4 regions of the Nocardioides panacisoli genome follow, and region 1 is predicted to be linked to each of the others. Evidence: predicted binding sites of a transcription regulator. Region 1 holds the regulator's gene; each other region holds the start of a gene.
What was found. Region 1 encodes HrcA, which represses chaperone genes, less so after heat shock. Its sites were predicted from a motif close to TTGGCACTCGNNNNNNNCGAGTGCCAA; they were not measured.
Positions count from the first base shown of each region.

Region 2: KUV85_RS10785 (FmdB family zinc ribbon protein) is a predicted target of HrcA. The motif match lies at 1,376-1,402, and genes of this name have one in related genera.
Region 3: groL (chaperonin GroEL) is a predicted target of HrcA. The motif match lies at 1,087-1,113, and genes of this name have one in related genera.
Region 4: groES (co-chaperone GroES) is a predicted target of HrcA. The motif match lies at 1,870-1,896, and genes of this name have one in related genera.

Region 1 covers NZ_CP080409.1:592,629-597,097, forward strand. The annotation lists gene KUV85_RS02925 (MBL fold metallo-hydrolase) at 1-162, opposite strand, end outside; gene KUV85_RS02930 (hypothetical protein) at 191-925, opposite strand; gene hrcA (heat-inducible transcriptional repressor HrcA) at 1,085-2,101, shown strand; gene dnaJ (molecular chaperone DnaJ) at 2,191-3,360, shown strand; gene KUV85_RS02945 (16S rRNA (uracil(1498)-N(3))-methyltransferase) at 3,377-4,114, shown strand; gene KUV85_RS02950 (Gmad2 immunoglobulin-like domain-containing protein) at 4,117-4,469, opposite strand, start outside.
Region 2 covers NZ_CP080409.1:2,193,617-2,198,085, reverse strand. The annotation lists gene KUV85_RS10795 (MscL family protein) at 1-193, opposite strand, end outside; gene KUV85_RS10790 (SAF domain-containing protein) at 261-905, opposite strand; gene KUV85_RS10785 (FmdB family zinc ribbon protein) at 997-1,344, opposite strand; gene KUV85_RS10780 (penicillin acylase family protein) at 1,489-4,089, shown strand; gene KUV85_RS10775 (2'-5' RNA ligase family protein) at 4,109-4,469, shown strand, end outside.
Region 3 covers NZ_CP080409.1:3,510,914-3,515,382, forward strand. The annotation lists gene KUV85_RS17165 (sigma-70 family RNA polymerase sigma factor) at 1-278, shown strand, start outside; gene KUV85_RS17170 (zf-HC2 domain-containing protein) at 275-1,006, shown strand; gene groL (chaperonin GroEL) at 1,242-2,879, shown strand; gene KUV85_RS17180 (MFS transporter) at 2,953-4,469, opposite strand, start outside.
Region 4 covers NZ_CP080409.1:1,947,759-1,952,227, reverse strand. The annotation lists gene KUV85_RS09510 (MBL fold metallo-hydrolase) at 52-663, shown strand; gene KUV85_RS09505 (THUMP-like domain-containing protein) at 670-1,833, opposite strand; gene groES (co-chaperone GroES) at 2,056-2,349, shown strand; gene groL (chaperonin GroEL) at 2,438-4,060, shown strand; gene KUV85_RS09490 (ArnT family glycosyltransferase) at 4,125-4,469, opposite strand, start outside.

The DNA of each region.
Region 1 (4,469 bases):
GCCCAGGGCGCGGACGTCGTCGACCAGGGTGCGCGCGGCAGTGCCGGAGCCGTGGGTGTCGACGACCACGACGCCGTCACGTCCGACGACCAGGCCCACGTTGAGCGCGAACCATTCCTGGTGGGCGACCCACACGCGGTCGGCGATCTCGGTGAACGGCACGACCCCCACGGTAGTGCCGGGCGTGGTGTCAGCAGAGGCCGGCGTGGAGCTCCTCGCGCAGCAGCTCGCCGAGCTCGGTGGTGGTGGTCGCGGTCCGTGGGAAGCGCAGCTCGCGGCGGTGCGCCCCGGAGTGGTCCACCCAGTGCACCTCGACGCGGTCGGGCGCGAGGCCGCTGAGGCCGACGCCCGCGATCCGGCCGGCCGGCACGGCGGCCGAGGTCGCGACGGCGTGGCGCAGCTCCTCCTGGTGGCACTCGTTGGCGTGCTCCATCGATCGCTGGAGGAATCCGCGGTTGAGGTGCAGGTCGGGGGCGTTGAACGCGGCCAGCGGGACCCGCCGGCGCGACTCGGGCCGGTCCTCGCGGTCCAGCACCACCATCTCGGCGTGCACCGTCACCAGCGTGCGGACCTCCGAGCAGCACGCGCACTCCTCGAGATCGGCGCGCAGTGGCCCGGCGATGGTGAGGACCTCGCCGCGGTCGGGCGAGCCCGGCGCCCCGAGGCCGCTGGCGACGGTGAGCAGTGCGCTGCGTCCCTCGTGGGCGGCCAGCGCGAGTGCGGCGGTGGCGGGGCAGGAGAAGCCGGGGCGGCCGTCGACGTCCTGCATGCGCAGCACGGGTACGGCGCCGGGGTGGTCGGGCTCGATGCCGTCGCTGATGTCCTCGATGCCGTCGACGACGAGTTGCACGTCGGCGGGGCAGGACAGGATGCTGCGCGCGGTGGCCGCGGTCCGGCGGTGTCCGGTGGTCTGGTCGACGGTCACGACGTCCTCCTGACTTGTTTAGGTGAGCCTAACCTACAGTCTCGGGGTCGGGGAAGGTGAGTCGTCCCACGGGCCGCGCGCCGCCGTTCGGGCCGGGGTGGGCCTCGACGGTAGAGTTGGCACTCACCGGTTCGGAGTGCCAGCACGAGGAGGAGCGAGATGCAGGACGATCGCCGACTCGCCGTGCTGCGCGCCATCGTGGAGGACTACGTGGCGACCGAGGAGCCCGTCGGCTCCAAGGCGCTCGTCGAGCGCCACGGTCTCCAGGTCTCGCCGGCCACGATCCGCAACGACATGGCCGCCCTGGAGGAGGACGGGTACCTCGCCCAGCCGCACACCAGCGCGGGGCGCGTGCCGACCGACAAGGGCTACCGGCTCTTCGTCGACCGGCTCACCACCATCAAGCCGATGAGTGGTGCCGAGCGGCGGGCGATCTCCACCTTCCTCGACGGCGCCAACGACCTCGACGACGTGGTGTCGCGCTCGGTGCGGGTGCTCTCGCAGTTGACGCGGCAGGTCGCGGTGGTCCAGTACCCGACGCTGTCCCGGTCCACGGTCCGCCACATCGAGGTGGTGGCGCTGACGCCGTCGCGGCTGCTGCTGGTGGTGATCCTCAGCAACGGTCGCGTGGAGCAGCGCCACGTGGAGCTGGAGACCGACTACGGCGAGGCCGACCTCGCGGTGCTCCGCTCGCGCGTCAACGTCGCGGCGACCGGCAAGCAGATCGTCGAGGCGGTCTCCTCGCTGGACGGCCTGGCCACCGACGACCTGCTCGACGCGGTGTCGAAGGACGTCGCGCTCACCCTGGTCGAGGCGATGAGCGACCACAGCTCCGACGAGCGGTTCGTGGTGGGCGGAACGGCGAACCTCGCCCGGTTCGGCGACAGCTTCGAGACGGCCGTGGCGCCGTTGCTCGAGGCGCTGGAGGAGCAAGTGGTGCTGCTGAAGCTGCTCGGCGAGGCATCCTCCGGCGACGCCGTGACGGTGCGCATCGGCGCCGAGGGACCCTATGAGGAACTTTCCTCGACCAGCGTCGTGGCCACCGGCTACGGACCGCAGTCCGACGCGCTCGCCACGCTGGGCGTGGTCGGGCCGACGCGGATGGACTATCCGACCACCATGGCCGCCGTCCGCGCCGTGGCCCGCTACGTCTCCCGCATCCTCGACGAGGGCTGACCACCGACGCACCGGCCGAGCCAGTCCGGACCAGCCCGGATCCGGCCCCGACAGCACTGACGACACACCAACGGAACCGAAGGAACCCCGTGACCCAGGACCTCTACGAGTTGCTCGGCGTGGACCGCAACGCCGACGAGGACGCCATCAAGAAGGCCTACCGGCGTCAGGCCCGCAAGCTCCACCCGGACGTCAACCCGGACCCGGAGGCGCAGGAGCAGTTCAAGCAGGTGTCGACGGCCTACGAGGTGCTCTCCGACCCCGACAAGCGGGCGGCGTACGACCGGGGCGGTGACCCCTTCGGCGGCGGCAGCAGCTTCGGTCAGGGCCAGGGCTTCTCCTTCACGGACATCATGGACGCCTTCTTCGGCGGAGGTGCTCCCGGCGGCGCGGCCGGCGGCCGTGGCCCCCGCTCCCGCGTACGCCGCGGGCAGGACGCCCTGATCCGGCTCGAGGTCGACCTCGCGGGGGCCGCCTTCGGCGTCTCGCGCGAGATCAAGGTCGACACCGCCATCATGTGCACCGCCTGCAGCGGCGACGGCGCGGCGCCGGGTTCCCGGCCGGTGCCGTGCGAGACCTGCCACGGGCAGGGCGAGGTCGCCCAGGTGCAGCGCTCCTTCCTCGGCGAGATCCGCACGCTGCGGCCGTGCCCGTCGTGCAACGGCTTCGGTACGACGATCCCCGACCCGTGCCGCGAGTGCGCCGGCGACGGTCGGGTGCGGTCCCGGCGCACGCTCACCGTGAAGATCCCCGCCGGCGTGGACACCGGCACCCGGGTCCAGCTCCCCGAGGAGGGCGAGGTCGGCCCCGGCGGCGGCCCGGCCGGTGACCTCTACGTCGAGATCCGCGTCGCCGAGCACGACACCTTCGTGCGCAACGGCAAGGACCTCCACTGCACCGTGACGGTCCCGATGACCGCGGCGGCGCTGGGCACCACGCTCCAGCTGCCGCTGCTCGAGGCCGACCTGGAACCGGCCGAGGACTCCGAGGTGCAGACCAGCATCGAGCTGGAGCTGCCCGCGGGCACCCAGCCGGGCAAGGAGTACGTCCTGCGCGGCCACGGCGTACCCGGCCTGCGCGGGGGCCGGGGCAACCTCGTCGTGACGATCGACGTGGAGACCCCGACCCGCCTCGACGGCCGCCAGACCGAGCTGCTGCGCGAGCTCGCGGCGCTGCGCCACGAGGAGCAGCCCACCGGCAGCGTCGGTCCGGCTCCGCGGGGGATGTTCGGACGCCTCCGCGACGCCTTCAGTCACTGAGCCGCAGGAGCGCGACGTGACGCTGCCGCAGCACCTCGTCGACTCGCTGGCCGACGCGGTCCGTGGGGGCGTGGTGACGGTCGAGGGTGAGGAGGCCCACCACGCCGTCGTCGTGCGCCGGCTGCGGACCGGGGAGTCGGTCCGCCTCGGCGACGGGCGTGGCCGCTACGCCGTCGGCGAGGTCGTGGCGACCACGAAGCGCTCCTTCGACGTCGCCGTCCACGAGGTGCACGACGTCGCCGAGCCGACGCCGCGCATCACCGTGGTGCAGGCCCTGCCCAAGGGGGACCGGGGTGAGCTCTCGGTCGAGGTGCTCACCGAGGTCGGCGTCGCGACCGTCGTGCCCTGGGCCGCGGCCCGCAGCGTCGCGGTCTGGAAGGGGGAGCGCGCCACCAAGTCGCACCGCAAGTGGCAGGCGACGGCGCGGGAGGCCGCCAAGCAGGCCCGGCGCGCGTGGGCGCCCGAAGTCACCCCGCTGGCGACGACCTCCGAGGTCGTCGACCGCCTCGCGGGTGCCGACCTGGCCGTGGTGCTGCACGAGAATGCCGACACCGCGATCGCGGCCCTGCCCGAGCCGGCCGGGGACGTCGTCGTGGTGGTCGGCCCCGAGGGCGGACTGGCGCCGGAGGAGCTCGACGCGTTCACCCGGGCCGGCGCGACGCCGGTCCGCATGGGAGTGGAGGTGCAGCGCACCTCCACGGCGGGACTCAGCGCCGTCGCCGCCCTGCTCTCACGGACCGAGCGGTGGCGCTGAGGTCACTCCACCACGATGGTGGCCCGGACCTCCTCCGCGCCGTTGCCCTCCGCGCCACCGGAGGGGTCGGAGGTCATCGCGACGAAGGTGTAGGTGCCCGCGTCGAGCGAGGAGACGTCGACCTTGGTCCGCCACGGGTACAGCCTGTCCATCCAGCCCTCCGCGGTGGCGAAGCCCTCCAGCACGGTCGCACCGTCGGCGTCGAGCACCTGCCACGGGACGTTCGCCTCGGGGGAGTTGGCGGTGCCGGAGGCGGTGAAGCGGCCCGACACGGTGGCTCCCTCGGCCGGCTTGTCCAGCGTGATGTTGTCGGACTCGCGGACGCCGGAGTCCTCGGTCGGCTGCTCGGTGGCCT
Region 2 (4,469 bases), 1.6 Mb from region 1:
CGACGACCGCGTTCAGGAACGCACCGAAGCTGTTGGGGTCGTTGCTGAAGATGTTGTCGACGCTGTCCGGCATCTGGGCGGTGAGCCAGGCGACGAAGGTGTTGACGACCTCGGCGAAGGACAGGGCGATGATCAGGCCGACGGCGATCTCGATGAGGTTGCCGCGGAGCAGGAAGTTCTTGAACCCGGACATTGAGTTGTCTCCTTGTGTGCTTCCGAGAGGACACACTCGACGTGGACGCGAGCGTTCAGGGTGAAATTTAGACCGGTACCCACGCGAATGTCACGTATTTCGCCACGGTGGCGGCGGTGACCGGTGCGACTGCCGCGTCGGGCATCCCCAGGACCACCACCCGTCCGGCCGTCGCGCCGCCAGCGCCCGCGGTGGCGTCCGCGGGCAGGCCGAGGACGGTGACATCGGTGGCCACGGTCGCCGTCGTGCCCTGCTGGGGGTCCGTGGCGAGGAGGTCGATGCGCATCCCGACCCGCAACAGGTCGGCCTGGGCGGCGTCGCCGATCCGGACCGGCACCGCGGTCCGTCCCGGCGCCGCGGCGGTGAGGTCGGATCCGAGCACGCGCTGGGCGGTCAGCGGCTCGCCGGCGCCCATCGGCCCGGCCAGTGTGGCACCCACCGGGTCGGTCACGGGTGCCGCGGGCGCGGCGGCCGGCGGCATCCGGACCGTGGTGACGTCGTCCTGTGCCAGCACCGTGCCCGCGGGAAGGGGGCCGGCAGTGACCGTGACCGCGACGGTCTCCGGCGCAGGCGGCGCGGTGGCGCTGAGGCCGGCCCCGACGGCGACCACGGTGAGCAGCACCGCGAGGGCACGTCGTCGCCGCAGCACGAGGCGGCGTACGCCGATCGCGCGGTTGCGCAGGCCGGTCAGGGGCGGCGTGGTCGCATCCATGGCCCGCACGCTAGGCGGGTCCGGCGGGGCCCGCGTGCGTCATCCACAGGCCCGCCGCCGACGCCGACGTGGGCGCCCGGCGCGGGAAGAATCAGTCGGCGGAGGAGGCCGCGGACTTGCCGGCCGAACCGCCCGAGGAGCTGCTCGTCGAGCCGTTGGACGAGCCCGAGGAGGAGCTCGACGAGGACGAGGAGCCCGAGGACTCCGAGGAGGAGCTGGACGAGGAGCTCGAGGAGGACGAGCCCGAGGACTCACCGGAGCCCTTGCGGCTGTCGGTGCGGTAGAACCCGGAGCCCTTGAACACCACGCCGACCGCGTTGAAGACCTTGCGCAGCCGGCCCTCGCACTCGGGGCAGACGGTCAGGGCGTCGTCGGAGAAGCTCTGGACCTCCTCGAAGGCGTGGTCGCAGGCGGTGCAGGCGTACTGGTAGGTCGGCATCGAAGCTCCGTGGATCGGGGCGGACTCTCACTTAGCACTCGTCCGCTCTGAGTGCCAGTTTAGGTCACCGGTGGCGAGCAGCGAATTCCGGTCCGCTCCGGCGGTGGCGGCCGCTGCATCGCGACACGGCACAATGGTCCCACCATGGCTGAAGACACCGAGACCCCTCGACCTCGCCGTCGGTTCCGGTCGCTGCCGGGTCCGGTGCGCTGGAGCACCTACGTCGGCGTCGTCGTGGTCCTCGCGATCATCGCCGGGCTCGTCGCGGGCGTGGTCGTCGTACGCCGCTCCTTCCCCGACGCCTCCGGCACGCTCGAGGCGCGCGGCCTGGAGAGCGAGGTGGACGTCGTGCGCGACGAGCACGGCGTCCCGCAGATCTATGCCGACTCCATGCACGACCTGATGCTGGCGCAGGGCTTCGTCCACGCGCAGGAGCGGTTCTTCGAGATGGACGTCCGTCGCCACGCCACCGCCGGCCGCCTCGCGGAGATGTTCGGCGAGGCCGGGCTGGAGAGCGACATGGTCGTGCGCACCCTCGGTTGGCGCCGGGTCGCCGAGCAGGAGCTGTCGCTGCTGGAGCCCGAGACCCGGGACCTGCTCGACGCCTATGCGGAGGGCGTCAACGCCTACCTCTCCGACCGGTCGCCGTCGCAGGTCTCCCTGGAGTACACCGTGCTGGGGCTCGGCGGCCTCGACTACACCATCGAGGACTGGACCGCGGTCGACTCGGTGGCGTGGCTGAAGGCCATGGCGTGGGACCTGCGGGGCAACCTGGACGACGAGATCGGGCGCGCCCTGAGCACGGCCGCGGTCGGCGAGGGTCGCGCCGCGGACCTCTATCCCTCCTACCCGTTCCAGGCCCACCAGCCGATCGTCACCCAGGGCGCGGTGGTCGACGACGTCTTCGAGCAGGATGCGGTCACCGGCGGCACCCGCCTGCCGCAGCGGCCGCCCCTCGGTGACGGCGCGGCGGCGGCCCTGGCGCGCACCAGCGGCGTCGTCGACGCGGTCCCCGAGCTGCTCGGCCGCGGTGACGGCGTGGGCAGCAACGGCTGGGTCATCGGCGGCGAGCGCAGCGAGACCGGTGCCCCGATCCTGGCCAACGACCCCCACCTGGGGGTGTCGCTCCCCGGCGTGTGGATGCAGGTCGGGCTCCACTGCCGGAACGTCGACGCGGACTGCCCGATGGACGTCGCCGGCTTCAGCTTCTCCGGCGTCCCCGGCGTGGTCATCGGCCACAACGCCGACATCGCGTGGGGCTTCACCAACCTCGGCGCCGACGTGACCGACCTCTACGTGGAGCGGATCGAGGGCGACACCTGGCGCAGCGGGCGCGAGTCGTTGCCGCTGCGCTCCCGGAGCGAGCGCATCGACGTCCACGGCGGCGACCCGGTCGAGATCACCGTGCGGTCCACCGACCACGGCCCGATCCTGTCCGACCTCGCCGACGACGTGGGCCTGGGCGACAACACCGAGGGCGTCCTGGACTCCGGGGTGGTGCCCACCGAGGGCTCGTGGGAGTACGCCGTCTCCCTTGCCTGGACCGCGCTGGAGCCCCGACCGACGATGGACGCGCTCTTCGAGCTCAACACGGCCACCGGCTGGCAGTCCTTCCGCAGTGCCCTGTCGGGGTTCGCGGTGCCCGGGCAGAACGTCGTCTACGCCGACACCGAGGGCCACATCGGCTACCAGGCCACCGGACGGGTCCCGATCCGCAAGTCCGGCACGCAGGGCCTGGTCCCGGCCGCCGGCTGGCGGCCGGAGAACGACTGGACCGGCCAGTACGTCCCCTTCGACGCGCTGCCGCGGCTGCTGGATCCGGACTCCGGCGTCATCGTGACCGCCAACCAGGCCGTCATCGGGCCCGACTACCCCTACTACCTGACCGAGGACTGGTCGCGCGGCTACCGCTCCTCGCGGATCAACGGCCTCGTCGGCGGCGACGAGACGCTGGGCGTCGAGGACATGCACCAGGTGCAGCTGGACGAGGAGCACCCGCTGCGCGACGTCCTGGTGCCCTACCTGCTCGAGCCGCGGCTCGGCAACGACTACTACCGCGACGCCCAGGAGCTGCTGCGCGACTGGGACGGCCAGGCCAGCGCCGACAGCGCAGCGGCGGCGTACTTCAACGCGGTGTGGGACCAGCTGCTCGAGCGGACCTTCCACGACGAGCTGCCCGAGGGGCTCCGCCCCGACGGCGGCCAGCGGTGGTACGCCGTCGTGAGCAACCTGCTGCGCGATGCCGACGCCCCGTGGTGGGACGACGTCTCGACCCCGTCGGTGGAGGGGCGTGACCAGGTGATCGCCGACGCGATGCGAGCCGCGCGCGACGAGCTCACCGCCCGGCTCTCGCCCAACGTCGACGAGTGGGAGTGGGGCCAGCTGCACGAGCTGGACCTGCGCTCGGCGACCCTCGGCGAGTCCGGAGTCGACCTGGTGGAGCGGATGTTCAACCGCGGCGGCTGGGAGGTGGGCGGCGGCACGTCGCTGGTCAACGCCCTGGCCTGGGACGCCGCCGAGGGCTTCGAGGTCACCACCGGCCCCTCGATGCGGATGGTGGTCGACCTCGACGACCTCGACGCGTCGCGGTGGGTCAACCTCACCGGCGTCTCCGGCCACGCCTTCCACCCGCACTACACCGACCAGACTGACCTGTTCGCACGCGGCGACAACCTGCCGTGGGCGTTCTCGCGGGAGGCGGTCGACGCGGCGGCGGAGGACACCCTCACGCTCCAGCCGGAGTGAGGGGAGGCGAGGCGGCGCCGTGCCCGACCACGCGCTCGAGCTGACCCTGGCCGCGACGTCGGCCGACGCCGTCACCGGGCTGTGGCAAGTGCTGCGCGACGCAGGGTTGCCGTCGCTGGCCGACCACCGCGGCACCACCAACGCCCCGCACCTGACGCTGGCCGCGGCCCCCGACCTCACCGAGGCAGTGGTGGCCCCGGCGGCGATCCCCGTCGCGCCGCTGCTGCCCGCCGACCTCGCGGTGCGGGGCCTCGTGGTCCTCGGCACCGGCCGGCGCGTCGCCCTGGCGCTGCTCGTCGAGCCCGAGGCGGGGTTCGCCGCGGCCGTGGCCGACCTGCGGCGCCGGGTGCCCGACCTGCGGCACCCGGGGTGGGTGCCGC
Region 3 (4,469 bases), 650 kb from region 1:
GGCAGCAGCACCTGGTCGATCCGACCACGGCGCAGGCGATCGGCGGCGCCGCGGCCGACTCGACCGACCGGCTGCTCGAGGCGTGGCTGGTCGAGGAGGCACTGCGCCGGATCGCCGACCACCACCGGGAGGCGATCGTGCAGACGCACCTGCGGGAGCGGCCCTACGCCGAGGTGGCCGCCGAGCTGGGCATCCCCGTGGGCACGCTGCGCAGCCGGGTCTTCTACGGCCTGCGCGCCCTGCGGGAGGCGATGGACGAGATGGGAGTGAGCCCGTGAACGAGGAGCGGACGCACCAGCAGGTGCGGGAGATGTTGGGCTCGTACGCGTTGGGACACCTCGACGGGAGCGAGGTCGACCGAGTGCGCGCCCACCTGGACGGCTGCGCGGCCTGCCGGGAGGACCTCGCGCACATCGCACCGCTGGCCCCACTGCTGGACCAGGTCGACCCGGACGCCTTCGCGGCGCCGCCGGTCCCTCCGGCGGTCCTCGGTGACCTGATCCGGTCCGAGGTGGCCGCCGAGCGGGAGAGCATCGAGGCGGCCCGGCACGTGGCCCGGGTCGAGGACGAGCTGCGCGCCCGCCGCGGCCGCCGGCGGACGGGCCTGCTGGTGGCGGCCGCGCTGGTCGTGGCCGTCGGGGTCGGCGGTGTCGGCGGCGGGGTGGTCGGTCGGGTGACCGCGCCCGAGCCGGCGGCCGCGCCGTTGGAGCCGATCGCGCTCAAGCGCGCCGCGGACGGTGCCGACGTGGAGGTCGCCCGTGCCGACCTGGTCGACCACACCTGGGGCGTGGAGCTGCGGCTGGTCGCCGACGGCTTCGAGGACGGGAAGGTCTTCCGGGCAGCCTTCCGGACCTCCTCGGGCGAGCTGGTCCCGGCAGGGGAGTTCATCGGCACCGGCCCCGACCAGCTGGTCTGCAACCTGCAGTCGGCCGCCCTGCGCGAGGACGTGGTCGCCGTGGTCGTGCGCGACGCCGACGGGGCCGCGGTGCTGCGCACCTCGCTGTGAGGGTGCTCGGTGGGTGCCCGGTGAGGTCCGGGGCGTCCGCGCCGGTCTTGCACTCGCGGGGGGCGAGTGCTAAACATTGATTGGCACTCATATCATGAGAGTGCCAATACCGGACCGGTGACGTTGGGCCCGGCGCATCGGCGAGCAGGGTTCGCCGAGATCGCCGCGGTCGTGCCGTCGCGGGCAGCCCATCGGCCCGGACCACACTGAGCACCTGCGAAGGATCGCACGAGTTATGCCGAAGCTGATTGCATTCGACGAGGAGGCCCGGCGCAGCCTCGAGAGCGGGATGAACACGCTCGCCGACGCTGTGAAGGTCACCCTCGGCCCCAAGGGCCGCAACGTCGTCCTCGAGAAGAAGTGGGGCGCCCCCACGATCACCAACGACGGCGTCTCCATCGCCAAGGAGATCGAGCTCGAGGACGCCTACGAGAAGATCGGCGCCGAGCTGGTCAAGGAGGTCGCCAAGAAGACCGACGACGTCGCCGGCGACGGTACGACGACCGCCACCGTGCTGGCCCAGGCCATGGTCCGCGAGGGCCTGCGCAACGTCGCGGCCGGCGCCAACCCGATGGGCCTCAAGCGCGGCATCGAGACTGCCGTCGAGGCCGTGTCGGAGAACCTCCTCAACATGGCCAAGGAGATCGAGACCAAGGAGCAGATCGCCTCCACCGCCTCCATCTCCGCCGCCGACGAGACCGTCGGCGAGATCATCGCCGAGGCCATGGACAAGGTCGGCAAGGAAGGCGTCATCACCGTCGAGGAGTCCAACACCTTCGGGCTGGACCTCGAGCTCACCGAGGGCATGCGGTTCGACAAGGGCTACATCTCGGCCTACTTCGTGACCGACCCCGAGCGCATGGAGACCGTGCTGGAGGACCCCTACATCCTCATCGCGAACTCCAAGATCTCCTCGGTCAAGGAGATGCTGCCGCTGCTGGAGAAGGTCATGCAGTCGGGCAAGCCGCTGGTCATCATCGCCGAGGACGTCGAGGGCGAGGCCCTCTCCACCCTCGTGGTGAACAAGATCAAGGGCACGTTCAAGTCCGTCGCCCTCAAGGCGCCCGGCTTCGGCGACCGCCGCAAGGCCATGCTGCAGGACATCGCGATCCTGACCGGTGGCCAGGTCATCTCCGAGGAGGTCGGCCTCAAGCTCGACAGCGCCGGCATCGAGATGCTCGGCCAGGCGCGCAAGGTCGTCGTCACCAAGGACGAGACCACCATCGTCGAGGGCGCCGGTGACCAGGGCCAGATCGAGGGCCGGGTCAACCAGATCCGCGCCGAGATCGAGGCCTCCGACTCCGACTACGACCGGGAGAAGCTGCAGGAGCGGCTCGCCAAGCTCGCCGGCGGCGTGGCCGTCATCAAGGTCGGCGCGGCCACCGAGGTCGAGCTCAAGGAGCGCAAGCACCGCATCGAGGACGCCGTGCGCAACGCGAAGGCGGCCGTCGAGGAGGGCATCGTCGCCGGCGGCGGCGTGGCCCTGCTGCAGGCCTCGGTCGGCGCGTTCGACAAGCTGGACCTGACCGGCGACGAGGCCACCGGTGCCGCGATCGTCAAGCTCGCCACCGAGGCGCCGCTGAAGCAGATCGCCATCAACGCCGGCCTCGAGGGCGGCGTCGTGGCGGAGAAGGTCCGCAACCTCGAGCCGGGCCACGGCCTCAACGCGGCGACCGGTGACTACGTCGACATGGTCGCCGAGGGCATCATCGACCCGGCCAAGGTGACGCGTTCGGCGCTGCAGAACGCCGCGTCGATCGCCGCGCTGTTCCTCACCACCGAGGCCGTCGTCGCCGACAAGCCGGAGCCCGCGGGCGCCGGTGCCGGCGACATGGGCGGCATGGGTGACATGGGCGGCATGGGCATGATGTAAGGCCCGCGCACCCGCGCACCACCAGCAGGGCCCCGGCCGACTCGGCCGGGGCCCTGTTGCGTGTGCGGTGCCCTCAGGCGTCCCGCAGGGCGCGACGGATGACCCGGGTCGCGACGGCGATCAGGACCACCGCGAGGGCGGCGGTGAGGGTCACGCCGGCGTCGAAGGCGTGGGCCGCGGCATCGAGCAGGTCCGCGGCGACCTCGGGCCGGTCGGCGGCGGCCTCGGCCGCGACGCCGTGCGCCCCGCCGAGGGTCTCCCCGGCCTGCTCGGCCTCCGCGGCCGTGAGGCCGGCCGGCAGGTCGAGGCCGCGGGTGTAGGCGGCGTTGAGCAGGCTGCCCATCACCGCCGTGCCCAGCACGGCGCCGACCTCGTACGCCGTCTCCGACAGCGCCGCGGCACCGCCGGCCTTGTGGGGTGGCACCGCCCCGAGGGCCAGGTCGCCCGACAGGGTCTCGCTCATGCCCACGCCGGCCCCGAGCAGCACGAAGGCGGTGACGAGGAGGGGCACCGACCCGGTGTGGCCGCCGACGGCGACCAGTGCGTAGCACGCCCCGCTCAGGGCGAGGCCGAGCGTCACCACCGTCCGGGTGCCGAGTCGCCGTGCCAGGGCGACCGCCGCAAGGCCGGCGAGGATCGTCATCAGCAGTCCCGGCACCATCTGGGCGGCGGCCCGCACCGGCGACATCCCGGCCACGAGCTGGAGGTGCTGGGAGAGGAAGTAGACGAAGCCGACCATCGCCAGCACGCTGAGCAGGTTCAGGGTCAGGGCACCGCTGAAGACCGGGTTGCGGAACAGGCCGACGTCGAGCATCGGAGCGGGCCGGCGCTGCTGGCGGCGTACGAAGGTGACACCGTTCGCGAGGCCGACCGCCGTCGCGACGGCGGCGAGGGCGACCGACCCGTGGCCCGCGGCGGTCTTGATCGCGAACACCAGCGGCAGCATCGTGCCGATCGCCAGCAGCACGCTGGTCGGGTCCAAGGGGCCGGGGGAGGGGTCGCGCGCCTCCGGCAGCAGCAGCGGCCCCAGGACCAGCAGCGGCACGAGGACCGGCACGGCCAGCAGGAAGATCGACCCCCACCAGAAGTGCTGGAGCAGCCAGCCGCCCACGATCGGTCCCAGCACGGCGCCGGCGGAGAAGCCGGACGCCCAGATCGCGACGGCGGTGCGGCGCTGGTCGGGGTCGGTGAAGATGCTGCGCAGCAGCGCGAGGGTCGCGGGCATCAGCATCGCGCCGAAGACGCCCAGCAGCGCCCGCGCCGCGATCAGTGACCGCGCGTCCGGGGCGAACGCCGCGGCGACGGAGACGATCGCGAACCCGGTGGCACCCACCAGCAGCAACCGGCGGCAGCCGACCCGGTCGCCGAGGGTCCCCATCGTCACCAGCAGGCCGGCGAGCACCAGCGGGTAGCTGTCGATCAGCCACAGCAGCTCGTCACCCGAGGGCTGCAGGGCCGTGGTCAGCGTCGGCACGGCGAAGGCGAGCACGGTGTTGTCCACCGAGACCAGCAGCACCGGCAGCATCAGCACGGCGAGCGCCGCCCAGCGTCGGCGGGGGCCGAGTGGTGCGGCGCCGAGCGGGGTCGTGG
Region 4 (4,469 bases), 1.4 Mb from region 1:
GCACACGCGGAAACGCAGCGATCGAACTGCGAGCGAACGGAAGGAGATCTGATGGCGGCCCGCATCGACCACGCCGAGATCAGCGGCACCTTCAGCCTGGACGGGGAGACCCACCAGGTCGACAACAACGCCTGGGTGGTCGGCGACGACGTCGAGTGCGTCGTCATCGACACCCCGCACTCGGTGGAGGACATCCTCGAACTGGTGGGGGATCGCACGATCAAGGCGATCCTGCTGACTCACGCGCACGACGACCACTGCCGGGTGGCGCCGGAGCTGCGCGAGCGGGTGAGCTCGCCGATCCTGCTCCACCCCGACGAGCGTCCGCTGTGGGAGCTCACCCACCCCGACCAGCTGTGGGACGTCGACCTCGCCGACGGTCAGCGCATCGCGGTCGCCGGGATCACGCTGATCGCGTTGCACACCCCCGGGCACGCACCCGGTGGCGTGTGCTTCCACGCTCCCGAGCTGGGCTGCGTCTTCACCGGTGACACGCTCTTCCAGGGCGGCCCGGGCGCGACGGGGCGCTCCTACTCCGACCTGCCCACCCTCGAGGCCTCGATCCGGGCGCAGCTCTTCGACCTGCCCGAGGACACCGTGGTGCACACCGGCCACGGGCCCGACACCACGATCGGTGCCGAGATCGAGGCCCTCGGCCGCTGACCGGCCTCAGAACGGCTCGACAAGCAGGCAGGTGCCGCGGCCGGCGACCCGGGTGAGGACCAGGGTCGCCGCCGCGTCACCGGTCAGGTCGAGCCGCTTGCGCAGCTGCTCGGGTACGACGTCCACGCCCCGCTTCTTGATCTCCACCCGGCCGATGCCGCGCTCGCGCAGGGCGGCCTTGAGCTGCTTCTCGCGGTAGGGCAGCTCCTCGACCACGCGGTAGCCGCGGGCGAACGGCGTACGGAAGGCGCTGTCGGAGGTGACCCAGGCGATGTGGGGGTCGACCAGCCCGCCGTCGACGCCGGCCGCGACCGCGGTCACCAGGCCGGCGCGGATCACGGCGCCGTCGGGCTCGTAGAGGTGCGCACCGACCTCGCGGACCTCCGCGCCAGGGTCGTCCTCCTCGGTCAGCGTCGCCAGGCCGCCGTCGCGCACCACGGTGGCGCGACGTGCGCAGGTCGCGGTGCGGCCGGCCCACAGGGCGGCCTCCTTCACCTCGCCGCCGTCGCTGACCCATTCGGCCTCGACGCCGTCGGGCACCAGGTCGTGGGGGATGCCCGGTGCCACCTTCACGCAGGCGTCGCGGGCCAGCAGGGTCTCGACCCACGTCCACGGCGGCGTCCAGTCCTCGGGGCGGAAGCTCCGTCCGGCCCCGGTGCGTCGTGCCGGGTCGGCGAACGCGATGTCGAAGGCGGTGTGGTCGATCGCGGTGGCGTCGGCGACCTGGACGGCGCCGGGGAGCTCCAGCGCGGCGAGGTTGGCCTCGGCGACCGCGACCCGCACCGGGTCCTGGTCGACCCCGGCGACGACGACGCCGGCGCGTGCCGCGGCGAGCAGGTCGCCGCCGATGCCGCAGCCGAGGTCGACGAGGGTGCGCGTGCCGAAGGCCTGGAGCCGGGCGGCGCGGTGCGTGGCGACGGTGTGGCGCGTGGCCTGCTCGAGTCCGTCGGGGGTGAAGTACATCCGCTGGGCGTCCGGGCCGAACTTCGCCACCGCCCGCTCCCGCAGGTCGAGCTGGGTGAGCGCTGCCGCCACCACGGCCGGGTCGGCTTCGCGGCGCAGCCGGGACTGCACCGACAGCTCGTCCCCGTCCGCGCGGAGGTCGGCGGCACGGGCCAGCAGTGCCTGCCCGTCGTCGGTGAGCAGGGCTCGGAAGCTGTCGAGATCCACGCGCCGATCGTGTCAGACGCCGGAACCGGACCGGCTCTGGCACTCGTTGGGGGTGAGTGCTAGTTTCTGCATTGGCACTCTCCAGTGGAGTGTGCCAGTGCTTGCGACGAGTGCGGCACCCGCGACGGCGTACTCCAGCAGGCCCAGACCTCGGAGGGCTCGCCCTCCACCCGTTGCTGGAACACACAGCGAGAACATCCCAAGAAAGGGGAGGTTGATCCCGTGTCGATCAACATCAAGCCGCTCGAGGACCGGATCGTCGTCAAGACCCTCGAGGCGGAGGAGACCACCGCCTCCGGTCTGGTCATTCCCGACACCGCCAAGGAGAAGCCGCAGGAGGGCGAGGTCCTCGCCGTCGGCCCCGGCCGTGTCGACGACAACGGCAACCGCGTGCCCGTCGACGTCGCCGAGGGCGACAAGGTCATCTACAGCAAGTTCGGTGGCACCGAGGTCAAGTACGCCGGCGAGGAGTACCTCATCCTCTCCGCCCGCGACGTCCTCGCCGTCATCTCCTGACGTACCCGGCATCCCGGCTGGCGGCATTGCGCCGTGCCAGCCGGGCGCCGGGCACGTCAGAACTCGATCCCTTCACAAGGAGCAGTGAATGCCCAAGATTCTGGAGTTCGACGAGGGTGCCCGCCGCGCGCTGGAGCGCGGTGTCGACGCCCTTGCCAACGCCGTCAAGGTGACGCTCGGCCCCAAGGGCCGCTACGTCGTCCTCGACAAGCAGTGGGGCGCCCCGACCATCACCAACGACGGTGTCACCGTGGCTCGCGACGTCGAGCTCGACGACCCGTTCGAGGACCTCGGCGCGCAGCTCACCAAGGAAGTCGCCACCAAGACCAACGACGTCGCTGGTGACGGCACCACGACCGCGACCGTGCTCGCCCAGGCGATGGTCCACCAGGGCCTGCGTGCCGTGGCGGCCGGCGCCAACCCGATGGCCCTCAAGCGGGGCATGGACGCCGCCGCCGAGAAGGTCAGCGACTCCCTGCTCGAGGCCGCGAACCCGGTCCACACCAAGGAGGAGATGGCGTCGGTCGGCACCATCTCCAGCCGTGACGAGCGCATCGGCGCCCTGCTCGCCGAGGCCTTCGACAAGGTCGGCAAGGACGGTGTCATCACCGTCGAGGAGTCCAGCACCATGGGCACCGAGCTCGACTTCACCGAGGGCATGCAGTTCGACAAGGGCTACCTGTCGGCGTACTTCGTGACCGACACCGAGCGGATGGAGGCCGTCCTCGACGACCCCTACATCCTGCTGCACCAGGGCAAGATCTCCTCGATCCAGGAGTTCGTGCCGCTGCTGGAGAAGGTCATGCAGGCCGGCAAGCCGCTCTTCATCCTCGCCGAGGACGTCGAGGGCGAGGCCCTGTCCACGCTCGTGGTCAACAAGATCAAGGGCACCTTCAATGCCGTGGCGGTCAAGAGCCCCGCGTTCGGTGACCGCCGCAAGGCGATGATGCAGGACATCGCCACGCTGACCGGTGGTCAGGTCATCGCGCCGGAGGTCGGCCTCTCGCTGGAGAGCGCCGGGCTCGAGGTGCTCGGCCAGGCCCGCCGCGTCGTGGTCACCAAGGACAACACCACGATCGTGGACGGCAACGGCGACGCGACCGAGGTCGAGGGCCGGGTCAACCAGATCAAGGCCGAGATCGAGAACTCCGACTCCGACTGGGATCGCGAGAAGCTCCAGGAGCGCCTCGCCAAGCTCGCCGGCGGTGTCTGCGTGATCCAGGTCGGTGCCGCCACCGAGGTGGAGCTGAAGGAGAAGAAGCACCGCATCGAGGACGCCGTCTCGGCGACCCGCGCGGCCATCGAGGAGGGCATCGTGCCCGGCGGTGGCTCCGCGCTGATCCACGCCGCCGCGGTGCTCGAGGACGACCTCGGCTACACCGGTGACGAGGCCATCGGCGTGCGGGTGGTCCGCAAGGCGGTCGACGAGCCGCTGCGCTGGATCGCCGAGAACGGTGGCGAGAACGGCTACGTCATCACGACCAAGGTCCGCGAGCTCGGCGTCGGCAACGGCTACAACGCCGCCACCGGCGAGTACGGCGACCTGGTCGCCCAGGGCGTGCTGGACCCGGTCAAGGTGACGCGTTCGGCTCTGGTCAACGCCACCTCGATCGCGGCGATGCTGCTGACGACCGAGACGCTGGTCGTCGACAAGCCCGAAGAGGAGCAGGCCCCGGCCGGCGCCGGCCACGGGCACGGGCACGGCCACTGAGCCGTCCCACTCCGTCACGAACGGCCCCGCTCCGACCGGAGCGGGGCCGTTCGTCGTTGCGGGGTCAGTCCGTGCAGGGCAGCGGCGGGCGCTCGACGTCGCGGCGCAGGAAGACCTCCTTGTCCTCCCCGCACGTGGCGTGCAGCTCGTAGCGGTCACCGACCGCCTCCGCGATCCGGCGGCCGCCGTCCTCGCTCCACGTCCCGACGTACCACCACTGCACGAACCAGACCGGGGCGTCGGGCCCGGCCAGCACCTCGCCGAGCTCGCGGTACTCCGGGTCCAGCGTGCGCATCGGGAGGCTCCACAGGTGGCGGTAGGGCGTGGTCGTCCCCGCGGCGTACGCCACCTCGGCGTGGCCGCCGAAGACCACCATGGTGTCGCCCGGGTCGGCGGCGGCGCCGATCGT